Regions from separate parts of the Noviherbaspirillum sp. L7-7A genome, predicted to be linked through region 2. Evidence: predicted binding sites of a transcription regulator. Region 2 holds the regulator's gene; the other holds the start of a gene.
The links. Region 2 encodes LexA, which represses DNA repair genes until DNA is damaged. Its sites were predicted from a motif close to ACTGTATNNNNATACAGT; they were not measured.
Positions count from the first base shown of each region.

Region 1: a site for LexA is predicted at 1,390-1,407, ahead of KTQ42_RS04930 (DNA topoisomerase IV subunit B). Genes of this name have one in related genera too.

Region 1 is NZ_JAHQRJ010000001.1:1,084,799-1,088,454, reverse strand. It holds gene KTQ42_RS04935 (glutamate cyclase domain-containing protein) at 1-951, shown strand, start outside; gene KTQ42_RS04930 (DNA topoisomerase IV subunit B) at 1,560-3,548, shown strand; gene KTQ42_RS04925 (lytic transglycosylase domain-containing protein) at 3,548-3,656, shown strand, end outside.
Region 2 is NZ_JAHQRJ010000001.1:716,610-720,265, forward strand. It holds gene KTQ42_RS03230 (RNA methyltransferase) at 1-399, shown strand, start outside; gene lexA (transcriptional repressor LexA) at 729-1,385, opposite strand; gene rpsF (30S ribosomal protein S6) at 1,655-2,023, shown strand; gene priB (primosomal replication protein N) at 2,045-2,365, shown strand; gene rpsR (30S ribosomal protein S18) at 2,367-2,651, shown strand; gene rplI (50S ribosomal protein L9) at 2,677-3,129, shown strand; gene KTQ42_RS03260 (MarR family transcriptional regulator) at 3,243-3,656, opposite strand, start outside.

The sequences.
Region 1 (3,656 bases), 370 kb from region 2:
GACTTTCTGCGATATGCGAGGGCGCGCTCCAATTTTTACCTGAAAGCCCACGCGGTCGCCGACCACGACAAGGCGTCCTATGGCGACCACAAGGGGCAGCGCCTGTTTGAAATCGTGGTGGACGGCATTGCCTACTCGGCAAAGCTCAAGGCCGACGTCATTGTCATGGTCTGCAACACCGCCTGTACAGTGGACCTTGACCGGGTCCGAAAAGCGGTTGGAGACTGGCTGCATGCCGAAGGCATCAAGGGTTATCAGGTACAAATCATCGATCTGGTAAAAACCGTTTCGGAAGCGGTCCTTGACTCGGGAGGACCACGGCCAACGCTCCTGACGACCGAGGGAACAATGAGGAGCGACGCCTACCCCAAGTCGATCAAGGCATCCGCGACCAGGCAGAACCTGGACTTTCCGGAAGTCAAGGTCATTGGCTGCGGCGACAGGAAGGAACGCCCGAACAAGGACCTCGCCCGGTTCGTCAACGGTCTGGCGCATATGAAGGACAGCAACAGCCCCGCCTACCAGGAGTTGATGCATGAAGTGAGACGCTACGTCGACTTGATTCCGCTGAATTCCTCGTCGATATGGCTATGCTGCACGCACTTTCCGGCGCTTAAGGACATTATCAGAGCGGTGTTGAACGAGCGTCTTGTGGCGGCTGAACTGCGGCCGGATAGCATCCCCCTCATCGATCCGCTGTTCGCCCAGGTCGATGAGACAATCCGATTTCTTCAGAAGCACCCACTGGCCGCGAATCAGGACTACCGCAATCTCGTCGATCTGCAGGTGTCGACAACCGGCCCCAAGGTAAAGGTGGCAGAATCCATGCACCACCATATCAAAAGGCGAACCGTGCCACTGTTCGAGGTCAGGTTCCCGAACGTGAAAATTCAGCCCGCGCCTGAGCCGAGGGCGCAACCAGCGGCGCATGGCAATCAACCGGAAAGCTGAGAAGAGGCCCTTGCAAGGCAGTGTCCGTGCGCTTTTGGCCCTGGATAAACCGGGCACCAGGACCAGCGTTTGACATCGCTGCATTGGTCTCCCTTACTGACCAAGTGCTGTGCGTCAGCGGACGCAGCCAGCGGTGGCCAGAAACTGTCCATGCAGTTTCCTGGCAAGCTCGACTGGCGCGGGTGTCGCGTCAGCGGATAGGCGATTCAAGTCAACGCTGGATAGGCAAGCCCGACCATATGGCGAATGACACCAGCAACTTTCCATGCGTACCAGGCTGTTGGCTAACCGATATCCATTGCAGCTTTGGCCTGTGCAGCACCGCCATAACGCTTATATACCCGGCAGATGCTCGTGCAAGGTACAAGGAAAACGACATGCTTGCCTTCATTACATAGGGCAAGGTATGGCGCCGCCAGCAGTTTCCCGATGCCCGTAACTGTATAAATAAACAGTGTTTTCTGCTATAATTTTCTCTTCCGCTTAGCCATCCCTGCTCCGAATGTCGCCCCAGCCGCTCCATTTTCATTAAAATGCAGGCATTTTGTCCGGCAAGCCTGTACTTTGCCGGTCTGGCGTTTCACCGTATTGCTACTGCTTCCCACTGAATGGCAACCAAAAAGAACCAAATTTCCGACTACAGCGAATCATCGATCCGCGTTCTCAAAGGCCTGGAGCCGGTCAAGCAACGGCCCGGCATGTACACCCGCACCGAGAATCCGCTGCACATCATCCAGGAAGTCATCGACAATGCCTCCGACGAAGCGCTCGGCGGGCATTGCCGCAACATCGTGGTGACACTGCGTGCCGACGGCGGCATCAGCGTCGATGACGACGGGCGCGGCATCCCGGTTGGCCTGCATCCCGAGGAGAAGGTGCCGACGGTCGAAATCGTCTTCACCCGGCTCCATGCCGGCGGCAAGTTCGACAAGGGCAGCGGCGGCGCCTATGCATTCTCCGGCGGCCTGCATGGCGTTGGCGTGTCGGTGACCAATGCGCTGTCATCGCGCCTGGAAATCACGGTCTGGCGCGAGAGCAAGGTGCATCAGCTGGCATTCGCCGACGGCGACCTGGTCGAGCCGCTGACCTCCCGTTCACCAACCCGCGAGGACAAGAAGTCCGGCACCCGCGTCACCGCCTGGCCCAATCCCAAGTACTTCGACTCTTCCGCAATTCCGCAGGCCGAGCTGCAGCGGCTGCTGCGCTCCAAGGCAGTGCTGCTGCCGGGCGTGAAGGTCACGCTGGTTCACGAGCGCACCGGCGAAAGCCAGACATGGCAATACGACCAGGGCTTGCGCGGCTATCTGACCGAATCGCTGGCGCAGGGCTCGAATGCGGAACTGGTGATTCCACTCTTCGAAGGCGAGCAATATGCCGGTCGCGACGCCGAAGGCTTTGCCGAGGGCGAGGGCGCGGCCTGGGTGGTGGCCTGGACCGAGGACGGCAATGTGATGCGCGAGTCCTATGTGAACCTGATCCCGACGCCGGCCGGCGGCACCCATGAATCCGGCCTGCGCGAAGGCCTGTTCGGCGCGGTGAAGAACTTTGTCGAGATGCATGCGTTGCTGCCCAAGGGCGTGAAGCTGCTGCCGGAAGACGTGTTCGCCCGCACCTCCTTCGTGCTGTCGGCCAAGGTGCTGGACCCGCAGTTCCAGGGCCAGATCAAGGAACGGCTGAACTCGCGCGACGCGGTGCGCCTGGTGGCGGGCTTTTGCCGTCCGCCGCTGGAGCTGTGGCTGAACCAGCATGTGGACTACGGCAGGAAGCTGGCAGAGCTGGTGATCCGCCAGGCCCAGACCCGGCTGCGCTCGGCGCAGAAGGTGGAAAAGAAGAAGTCGTCCGGCGTGGCGGTGTTGCCGGGCAAGCTGACCGATTGCGAATCGAGCGACGTGTCGCGCAACGAGCTGTTCCTGGTCGAGGGCGACTCGGCCGGCGGCTCGGCCAAGATGGGCCGCGACAAGGAATTCCAGGCCATCCTGCCGCTGCGCGGCAAGGTGCTCAATGCCTGGGAAACCGAGCGCGACAGGCTGTTTGCCAACAATGAGATCCATGACATCGCGGTGGCAATCGGCGTCGACCCGCACGGCAAGCACGACACTCCGGACCTGTCCGGGCTGCGCTATGGCCGCATCTGCATCCTGTCGGATGCCGACGTCGACGGCGCCCATATCCAGGTGCTGCTGCTGACGCTGTTCTTCCGGCATTTCCCCAAGCTGATCGACCGCGGCCACATCTGTATCGCGCGCCCGCCGCTGTATCGGGTGGATGCGCCGGCGCGCGGCAAGAAGCCAGTGCAGAAGCTGTATGCGCTGGACGATGGCGAGCTGACGGCGATCGAGGACAAGCTGCGCAAGGACGGCATCAAGGATGGCGGCTGGGCGATCTCCCGCTTCAAGGGCCTGGGCGAGATGAATGCCGAGCAGCTCTGGGAAACCACGATGAACCCGGACACCCGGCGCCTGCTGCCGGTGTCCCTGGGCGACTTCGACCTGGAAGCCTCGGAAGCGCGCTTCAACATGCTGATGGGTAAAGGCGAAGCGTCGGCCCGCCGGCTGTGGCTGGAAGAACACGGCAACGAAGCCGAGGCCGACATCTGATGCGATGGGCCGCGCTGCTCTGCGGACTGGCGCTGGCCTGCGCGTCGCAAGTCGCCCGGGCCGACATCTACGGCTATATCGATGCCAATGGCAATGCGCATTTCGCCC
Region 2 (3,656 bases):
TCGTCGCTCAATCTGGCGCAGGCGGTGCAGGTGCTTGCCTATGAGTGCCGGCTCGCTTCGCTCGGCGATGCATTGCCGGAGGCGGGTGTGGGATTTCGCGGCGAGGCGGCGGACAGGGTCCAGATCGACGGCATGTATGCGCATCTGGAAGAAGCCCTCGTTCATCTCGGCTTTTTGAACCCCGCCAGTCCCAAGAAGCTGATGCCGCGCATCAAGCGCATGTTCGCCCGTAGCGGTCTTGAAACAGAAGAGGTCAACATCCTGCGCGGCATCGCCCGCCAGATATTGCAGGCGGAGCCGGGAAGAAGAGGGCAGGGACGGAATGCGGCAGCGGCTGCGCAGCAGGGCGAAGCGCCTTTGAATGAAGGCAAGGGACGACACAATGGTCAAGCGGATTAAATGGTGTCTTGCCGCACAGGCTGCCGGGGCCGTGGGCCCGCTGCAAGGCCTGCCAAAGGCAAGCAGCCGAGGCGTCCTGCTCCTTAACTTGCCAGGCAATGCAAGCCGCAACCGCAATCGCGATCCAAGCCTGCCGGCAAGCCGGCATTAAGTACTGAAGGCCATGTCAAACATGCAGATTCTGGCCGCTGGTGCCACGTGCAGGTCGGATTTCGGGTGGTCGATATGACAGTAAGTGCTGCGATAACCGGTAAGGCAGCAACCGGAAGTGCAATGACAGGGGTCAGGCTTGGCTAGCAGGAAGCTAGTGCCGGCCCCTGATGCCTGTCCTAGCTCCAGGCGCGCAGCAAACCCACCGCAAGGCCTTCCAGCGCAAATTCTTCGCGTCCCGGGTGTACCCGTATGGTTTCAAAGTCCGGGTTTTCGGGAAGAAGTTCGATCACGGACCCGGACTTCTTGTAGCGCTTTACGGTGACATCATCTCCCAGACGGGCGACGACGATCTCGCCGTTCTTGGCGCTGTCCGCCTTCTTCACCGCCAGCAGGTCGCCGTCCATGATGCCGGCGTCGCGCATCGACATGCCGCGTACCTTCAGCAGATAGTCGGGGCGGCTGCGGAACAGCGACGGGTCGACGCTATAGGTCGCATCGATATGTTCCTGCGCGAGGATGGGCGAACCGGCAGCCACCCGGCCGACCAGGGGCAGGCTCAGGTGCATGACTGCCGGATGTGATGCCGGCGCCATGCCACGCAAGCCGGCTCTGTCGTGCGAGGCGTCTACCAGCCGGATGCCGCGCGACGTGCCAGGCGATATTTCAATGGCGCCCTTGCGGGCCAGCGCCTGCAGATGTTCTTCGGCGGCATTCGCGGAACGAAAACCCAGTATCTGGGCGATTTCAGCACGGGTGGGAGGAAAGCCGGTGTTTTCGATGGCATCCTGGATCAGTTTGAGTATCTGTTCCTGGCGGGCGGTAAGTTTGATCATGGGAACACCTGGATTGTAAGAAGCGGGGTGCCGAAATTGTAAAGCTGTTTGGAATGACAGCCTGTATTTTTATACAGTGGCTGTATAAAAGCAAGCGTATAACCCGCGAATTAGCTGCATTTAACGGAATATATTAGGGAAATCTTGCCGGAGCAGTTAAACGGCTTGAGTCGGATCGGGCTTTCTAGTATGATCGCGGGTTTTCCTCTTCCCACACTCGTCTTGACGCCGGGGTGGGCGATTCTTCAATCAGTCCAAAAGGAGTTTTCATGCGTCATTATGAAATCGTATTTATCGTTCACCCGGACCAGAGCGAGCAGGTTCCGGCGATGATCGAGCGTTACAAGGGCATCGTTACCACCCGCGGCGGTATCGTTCACCGCGTTGAAGACTGGGGCCGTCGCCAGATGGCTTACATGATCCAGAAGCTTGCCAAGGCACACTATGTTTGCCTGAACATCGAATGCGACAGCGAGACGCTTGCCGAAATCGAAACCGGCTTCAAGTTCAACGACGCTGTCCTGCGTCACCTGACCGTCAAGATGAAGCGCGCTGAAACCAGCCCGTCGCCGATGATGAAGGCAGTGCAGAAGGAAGACGCCGCCAAGAGCCACCGCGCTGAAGCCAGCGCTGCCTAAGGCGAGGGATATTCCCGGAGCGTGAACCAGTTTCAGTTTGTTGCAACAATTGCCGAGCGCGAGGTTCTGCGCTACACCCCGGCAGGCATCCCGATCGTCTCCGCCCGTTTGCTGCATGTATCGCAGCAGACCGAGGCGAAAATAGACAGACGGGTGGAATTTGAAATCGCCGCGGTTGCCGCTGGCGAGATTTCAGGAAGATTCCACAATGCCGACCTGGGCGGAACCTACCGGTTTTCCGGCTTCCTCTCTCGCAAGAGTCGCAACAGTAAAAGCCTCGTGTTTCATGTCAGCGATTTCGAGGCAGTCAACCAACATAGTGATATAGATACAGGAGCCTAAAATGGCATTCGGTAAAAAATTCGACAAGAGCAAGCTCAAGGAAAAGCGCAAGCAGCAGAACCCCCTGTTCAAGCGCAAGAAGTTCTGCCGCTTCACCGCCGCCAAGGTCGAGCAGGTGGACTACAAGGACGTCGACACCCTGAAGGACTTCGTCCAGGAAAACGGCAAGATCATGCCGGCACGCCTGACCGGCACCCGTGCCCACTACCAGCGTCAGGTCGACACCGCAATCAAGCGCGCACGCTATCTCGCGCTGCTGCCGTACACCGATCTGCACAACGCGTAATCGACGACTGGAATAGGAGAAAAACATGCAAGTCATTCTGTTGGATAAAGTCGTCAATCTGGGCAATCTGGGCGACGTCGTTCGCGTCAAGGACGGTTACGCACGTAACTTCCTGATCCCTAACCGCATGGCACGCCGTGCAACCCAGGCCGCCGTGGCTGAATTCGAAGTCAAGCGCGCTGACCTGGAAAAGGCCGCCGCCGAGAAGCTGGCAGCTGCCCAGGCGCAAGGCGACAAGATGAACGGCCTGACCGTTCAGATTTCGCAAAAAGCGGGTGTTGACGGCCGTCTGTTCGGTTCCGTCACCAACGCAGACGTTGCCGAAGCGCTGAGCAAGCAGGGCTTTGCCGTTGAAAAGGCGCAGGTTCGCATGCCCCAAGGTCCGATCAAGACCACCGGCGAGCATCCTGTCACCGTTTCGCTGCACACCGACGTGGCGGTTGAACTGACCGTTGCAGTGCAGGGCGAGCACGCCTGATGCCGCGGATTCTTATCCGATAAAAAATGCCGGGGATCCCCGGCATTTTTTTTGCCTGCCTGATTCGTTGCATCGCCGTTGCGAAGGCGCAGCACTGGGCAACATGTCAAGGCTCAGCTGTTGCCTATCATCCGCCGCAGGAAGACTTTGAATTGCGCGACTTCATCGGGCGTGAAGTCACGCAGGTGATGGTTGAGCGCATTGATGGCTACCAGCGTCATTTGGTCGGCCAGGCTCTTGCCCTTGTCCGTCAGGCTGACTTGCACCATGCGCCGGTCGGCATGGCTGCGCAGGCGCCGTATGAAACCCTTTTCCTCCAGCCGGTCCAGCGCCCGCGTCATTGCGCCGGTATCAATGGCCATTTCCCGTGCCAGGTCGGCTGCCGTGTCGGCATGGCCGTGCAGCAGGCGCAGAAAAATGCCGAGCTGGGCATGGGTCATGTCGAACTCGGCAAGCGCGCGGTCTATCGTCGTGCTCAATTGGCCGCCGGCGCGTTTGAGCAGGTAGCCGATGCTCTCATCCGGGGT